2 regions of the Hathewaya histolytica genome follow, and region 2 is predicted to be linked to the other one. Evidence: a T-box and tRNA genes for the amino acid it is inferred to sense, from the RefSeq annotation. Region 2 holds a T-box; the other holds one or more tRNA genes.
What was found. The T-box of region 2 lies ahead of asnS (asparagine--tRNA ligase). A T-box ahead of a tRNA ligase gene usually reads a tRNA of that ligase, here a tRNA-Asn.

Region 1: it encodes a tRNA-Asn, which carries the amino acid that the T-box ahead of asnS (asparagine--tRNA ligase) is inferred to sense. The anticodon was not compared.

The regions. Positions count from the first base shown of each region.
Region 1 covers NZ_LR590481.1:60,179-63,604, reverse strand. Annotated here, with positions in the region: gene FGL08_RS00340 (FAD:protein FMN transferase) at 1-193, shown strand, start outside; gene FGL08_RS00335 (FMN-binding protein) at 499-1,008, shown strand; tRNA gene FGL08_RS00330 (tRNA-Phe) at 1,184-1,259, opposite strand; tRNA gene FGL08_RS00325 (tRNA-Asn) at 1,264-1,338, opposite strand; rRNA gene rrf (5S ribosomal RNA) at 1,348-1,464, opposite strand; rRNA gene FGL08_RS00315 (23S ribosomal RNA) at 1,530-3,426, opposite strand, start outside.
Region 2 covers NZ_LR590481.1:2,639,577-2,643,002, reverse strand. Annotated here, with positions in the region: gene asnS (asparagine--tRNA ligase) at 1-1,277, opposite strand, end outside; T-box leader at 1,355-1,590, opposite strand; gene FGL08_RS12750 (hypothetical protein) at 1,649-2,206, opposite strand; gene murA (UDP-N-acetylglucosamine 1-carboxyvinyltransferase) at 2,514-3,426, shown strand, end outside.

The DNA of each region.
Region 1 (3,426 bases), 2.6 Mb from region 2:
TAAATCTGTAGATGGTGATGCCCTTTCAACTTTTATATTTTCTAAAGGCCTTAATGAAGGGAAAAAGATAATCGAAAAATATGATGGTGTAGATGCTATATTTATAACTAAGGATAACAAGATATATTTAACTTCTGGACTAAAAGGAAATTTTACTAAAACAAATGAAAATTACAAACTTATATCAGAGTAGATAACTAAAAGCTTATGTATAAATTCTAATCATACATAAGCTTTTCCTTTATACTTTCAAATGATGATAATTATTTAACGGATTAATGCTATTTACACATAAATCATGCTGCTAATAATTTATTTAATATATTAATATTTATATTTGAAAAACCTTCTATTTAATGATATATTATCATTAATAATATTTAATTTATGAAGAAAATATGTAGTAATCATATGCATTCTTTATATATAATTATTAGCTTAATATGTATATATTTGTTAAAGTTTTATCTATCTATTATTAAAAGGAGAGATTTCATTATGACAAAGAAAAGAGTCTTAAGTTTATTAGTAGCAACAGCTATAAGTTTATCAATAATTACAGGTTGTGGAAGTAAAACTGAGCCTAAGAAGGATGATACTAAATCAACCGCTGCTACATCTCAATACAAAGATGGTAAATATAAAGCTGAATATGATAAAGCTGATGAAAGAAAATGGAAAGCATTTATAGAAATCGAGATTAAAGATGGAAAAATAGCATCTTCAAACTTTGACTATGTAAATGATAAAGGTCAATTCAAGAGCAAGGACGAAGGATACAATAAAATGATGAAAGAGCAAGGTAAGAAAACCTGTGCTGAAGAATTTAGTAAAAAATTTAATGAAGGATTGGTTAGTAAACAAGATGTAGAAAAAGTGGACGGTGTATCTGGAGCTACTCACTCTTTCGATGATTTTAAAACTCTATCTTCTAAAGTTTTAAGTGAAAAAGCAACTAAAGGTGATACATCTACTTTATTAGTACCAGCACCAACACCATCTAAATAAAAAACATATACTTTTCTATTTGCAAAACAGTTAAATCCTATATGATAAATACCTCCTTAAAGTAGTTACAGTAAATACTTTTATACCTACTTTAAGGAGATTTCTTTTTTATAATAAACTTATGATTCACTTAAAATTAAATATAAAAAAACCATCTTAATTACTTAAGATGGTTTGGTGGCTAGACCAGGAATCGAACCAGGGACACGAGGATTTTCAGTCCTCTGCTCTACCGACTGAGCTATCCAGCCATATTGGCTCCGAAGAGAGGATTCGAACCTCCAACCTATCGGTTAACAGCCGAGTGCTCCACCATTGAGCTACTTCGGAATAATATTTACCCGGCAGTGTCTTACTCTCCCACAGGGCTTCCCCTGCAGTACCATCAGCGCTGTAAAGCTTAACTTGCCTGTTCGGTATGGGAAGGAGTGTTACCTTTACGCCATTACCACCGGATATGTTGTTGTTAGACGGTATACATTGAGAGATCGTTCTCTCAAAATTGCACAATGAAAACTATATTGGTCAAGTCCTCGACTTATTAGTATGAGTCAGCTACACATGTTACCATGCTTACACCTCTCACCTATCAACCTTGTGTTCTTCAAGGAGTCTTACTGACTTTCGTCATGGGAAATCTAATCTTGAGGTGGGCTTCACACTTAGATGCTTTCAGTGTTTATCCCTTCCCGACATAGCTACCCAGCTGTGCCACTGGCGTGACAACTGGTGCACCAGAGGTCAGTCCATCCCGGTCCTCTCGTACTAAGGACAGCTCCTCTCAAATTTCCTGCGCCCGCAGCGGATAGGGACCGAACTGTCTCACGACGTTCTGAACCCAGCTCGCGTGCCGCTTTAATGGGCGAACAGCCCAACCCTTGGAACCGACTTCAGCTCCAGGATGCGACGAGCCGACATCGAGGTGCCAAACCTCCCCGTCGATGTGGACTCTTGGGGGAGATCAGCCTGTTATCCCCGAGGTAGCTTTTATCCGTTAAGCGATGGCCCTCCCACGAGGTACCACCGGATCACTAAGCCCGACTTTCGTCCCTGCTCCACTTGTATGTGTCGCAGTCAGGCTCCCTTCTGCCTTTGCACTCTACGCGCGATTTCCGACCGCGCTGAGGGAACCTTTGGGCGCCTCCGTTACACTTTCGGAGGCGACCGCCCCAGTCAAACTGCCCACCTAACAATGTCCGACGACCAGATTCATGGCCTTTCGTTAGAATTCCAGTACTGTCAGGGTGGTATCCCAAGGATGACTCCATACCCCCTGACGAAGGTATTTCCAAGTCTCCCACCTATCCTGTACAGACAATACCGAAATTCAATGCTAAGCTACAGTAAAGCTCTACGGGGTCTTTCCGTCCAACTGCGGGTAGCAAGCATCTTCACTTGCACTACAATTTCACCGGATTTGTTGTTGAGACAGTGCCCAGATCATTACGCCATTCGTGCGGGTCGGAACTTACCCGACAAGGAATTTCGCTACCTTAGGACCGTTATAGTTACGGCCGCCGTTTACTGGGGCTTAAGTTCACTGCTTCGCTTACGCTTACAGATCCCCTTAACCTTCCAGCACCGGGCAGGCGTCAGCCCCTATACATCAGCTTACGCTTTAGCAGAGACCTGTGTTTTTGTTAAACAGTTGCCTGGGCCTATTCACTGCGGCCTAGCTTTCGCTAGGCACCCCTTCTCCCGAAGTTACGGGGTCAATTTGCCGAGTTCCTTAACAACAATTCTTCCGCCGGCCTTAGGATTCTCTCCTCATCTACCTGTGTCGGTTTGCGGTACGGGCACCAAATTTCTCCATAGAGGCTTTTCTTGGCAGCGTGGAATCAGATACTTCGCGAAAAAAATCGCTCCTCGTAACACCTCAGCATTGACTAAACGGATTTGCCTGCTTAGCCTGCCTAAGTGCTTGAACACACACTCCAACAGTGTGCATACCCTATCCTTCTACGTCACCCCATTTGTCAAACGAAGTTTGGCGGTATCGGAATATCAACCGATTGTCCATCGCCTACGCCTTTCGGCCTGGGCTTAGGTCCCGACTAACCCTGAGAGGACGAGCCTTCCTCAGGAAACCTTAGATATTCGGCCAATAGGATTCTCACCTATTTCTCGCTACTCATGCCAACATTCTCACTTCTGCATCGTCCACCGCTCCTTTCGGTACGACTTCAACCAATGCAGAAAGCTCCTCTACCATGTACATAGTACATCCATAGCTTCGGTGGTAAGTTTTAGCCCCGGACATTTTCGGCGCAGGATCTCTTGACTAGTGAGCTATTACGCACTCTTTAAATGAATGGCTGCTTCTAAGCCAACATCCTAGTTGTCTTAGAAATCCCACATCCTTTACCACTTAACTTACACTTTGGGACCTTAGCTGATGGTCTGGGCTCTTTCCCTTTT
Region 2 (3,426 bases):
GTCTCACCGTATTTTCTAAGCTCTAAATACCACCAATAATCTTCTTTTTTAAGTCCTAATTCTTCTAATCTATTTTCTAATACAGATAATCTTTCTTCTCTTTGGCTTCCACCTATAAGTTCCCCTATGCCAGGAACTAATAAGTCCATAGCTGCAACAGTTTTATTATCTTCATTCATTCTCATGTAGAAGGCTTTTATCTCTTTTGGATAGTTAGTTACGAATACAGGTTTATTAAATATCTTTTCTGTTAAATATCTTTCATGTTCAGTTTGAAGGTCTATACCCCACTCTACTGGGTACTCAAATTTTTGTCCTGATTGCTTTAAGAGTTCCACAGCTTCTGTATAAGGCACTCTTTCAAAGTTAGAGTTTAAAACAAGATTTAATCTTTCTAATAATCCCTTATCTACGAAGCTATTAAAGAATTCCATTTCTTCTGGAGCATTTTCAAGTACAAATCTAATTATATATTTAACCATATCTTCAGCAAGATCCATGTTATCATTAAGATCAGCAAAAGCCATTTCAGGTTCTATCATCCAGAATTCGCTGGCATGCCTTGTGGTGTTTGAGTTTTCGGATCTAAAAGTAGGTCCAAAAGTATATATATTTCTATGAGACAGAGCAAATATTTCCCCCTCTAATTGACCACTTACAGTAAGATTAGTCTCTTTACCAAAGAAGTCTTGAGAGTAGTCTATTTTTCCGTCTTCTGTTTTTGGTATATTATGAAGATCAAGAGTGGTTACCTTAAACATTTCTCCTGCACCTTCACAATCACTACCAGTTATTAATGGAGTGTGTACATATACAAATCCTCTTTCAAAGAAGAAGTTGTGAATTGCATAAGCAGCTAAAGAACGAATTCTAAATACTGCTGAGAAAAGGTTACTTCTAGGTCTTAAGTGAGCTATAGTTCTTAGGTATTCAGGAGAATGTCTCTTTTTTTGAAGAGGATAATCTGAATGAGAAAGACCTTCTACTATAATTTCTTCTGCTTTTATCTCAAAAGGTTGTTTTGCAGATGGAGTTTCAACTAAAGTACCTATAATAGATACAGAAGAACTTATTGAAAGTTTAACAGCTTCTTTAAAACCTGAAGCATTTTCGTCCATAACTACTTGAATATTTTTAAAGAAACTTCCATCATTTATTTCCATGAATGCAAAAGCTTTAGAATCTCTTATTGTTCTAACCCAACCAGAAATTTTTACTTGTTTGTTTAGATAAATATCTTTTTCTCTATAAAGAGTCTTTATTAATACTGGTTTCATTTTTATTCCTCCCTAATTTATATAAAAATTTATTGTACAAAATAAAAAACCTTTCGTCCCATAATACACCTTGTATATTATGGGACGAAAGGTAACTTCCGTGGTACCACCCAAGTTGAGAAAATCTCCGCTCGATCACTGCAAATACAGTGTCCATAATGTAACGGCATGGATCCGACTAAGTCTACTTTGCAATAGCATTTCGGTTAGTGACTCTGAGATGTTCTTCTATATGGACTTCGTACTGAGCTTACACCATCCCCAGTTCGCTATAACTACATTCCGTATATACTCTTCTCTTCATAGTCTTTAAAATGTATATCTATTATATCTATTTTAACCACTTTTACAAATAAAAATCAACACTTGAATTAAAAATTTTTAAGTTCAAAACTTTTTACTAAGATGTCTCTTTTGTTGTTAGATACTTTCCATAATTCTATTCGATCAATCTTCCCAAAATTAAGATGCTCTTCTGCTGAGAGTTCCCTTTTTACAGGAATTACAGATTGATTTGCTATTTTTTTAATGTTATAATTAGCATTTGCTAGGGGTATTTGAAGATTTATATTTAAATTTTCAAAAGATATGTGGCTTAGCTTAAAACCATAAAGATCTAAATTATCTATTATATTTCTCCAAATTCTAGACATATATCCTTTCTCATCAATAACTAAATTGACTTGTTTTGTTTCAGGGTTAACGTATAAACCATTCATAATATTAACCTTATATTTTTTATACGGAGCTAGTATTTTGGTGATAACATGGTCAAGCTTTTCCATATCAGGATTACTAACTACACTTAAAGGTATATATATAGAAGGATTACTCCTATATAACTTAAATTTTTTGCAAATCTGTCTTTGGATACCCTCTATTTTATTATGTGATTCATCATCGAACAGAGCGACTAATTGGTATTTCATTGCGACCTCCAAATATGAATACATTTTGTATGCTCACTTAATAACTAATATAAGGTTTTTTAACTATAATTTCAACAGTAAAATTAAAAAATATTATTACAATAAGATTTTGGCAATTTATAGATATACATAAATTAATTAAATTAAAATTTCGTAAAAAAACCTTTAAAAACCTTGTTAAAAATCAATGATTATATGATATAATAAAATTTATGATAAGTTATTTAGGATAGAAGATTAATTTTACATAAATACGAAGATTGAACAAAATTAATATAATATATTATTAGATAAGGATGGTTGTGACATGGAGAAGTTGGTTATACATGGAGGTAAAAAGGTTTTTGGTGAAATTGAGATAAGTGGTGCGAAAAACTCCGCAGTAGCTATTTTACCTTCATCTGTAATTGCCAGTAAAGGCATTTGTGTGATTGAAAATGTTCCAGATATCGAAGATGCAGCTTGTAGCTTGAAAATATTAGAGAGTTTAGGATGTAAAGTTGTAAGAAATAAAAATACAGTAACTATAGATAGTACAGAAATCCATACGGTAAATGCTAATACAGAAGAAGTAAGAAGAATGAGAGCTTCTTACTATATATTAGGAGGTTTACTTACTAGATTTAAAGAAGCAAGTGCTGACCTTCCAGGGGGATGTTCTATAGGGGTAAGACCAATAGATCAGCATATCAAGGGATTTAAAGCTCTTGGAGCTAAAGTGGACATATCTCATGGTACGGTTACAGTAAAGGCAGATAGACTTATAGGTACTAACATTTACTTTGATGTCGTAAGTGTAGGTGCTACTATTAATGTAATGATGGCAGCAGTTTTAGCGGAAGGTATAACAACTTTAGAGAACGCTGCAAAAGAACCTCATGTAGTTGATGTTGCTAATTATTTAAATTCCATGGGAGCCAATATAAAAGGTGCTGGTACTGATGTTATTAGAATTACAGGAGTTGAAGAACTTAAGGGTTGTAATTATAGCGTAATACCAGATCAAATAGAAGCAGGGACATATATGATAGCTGCAGCAGCATGTGGTGGGGAAGTTAGAGTTAAAAATGTTATTCCAAAGCATCTTGAGGCTATAAGTGCAAAGTTAGTAGAAATGGGTGCTGAAGTTATAGAAGAAGATGATTCAGTTATAGTTAAATCAGAAGGAAGATTAAAAGCTGTAAACATTAAAACTCTTCCATACCCTGGATTCCCAACAG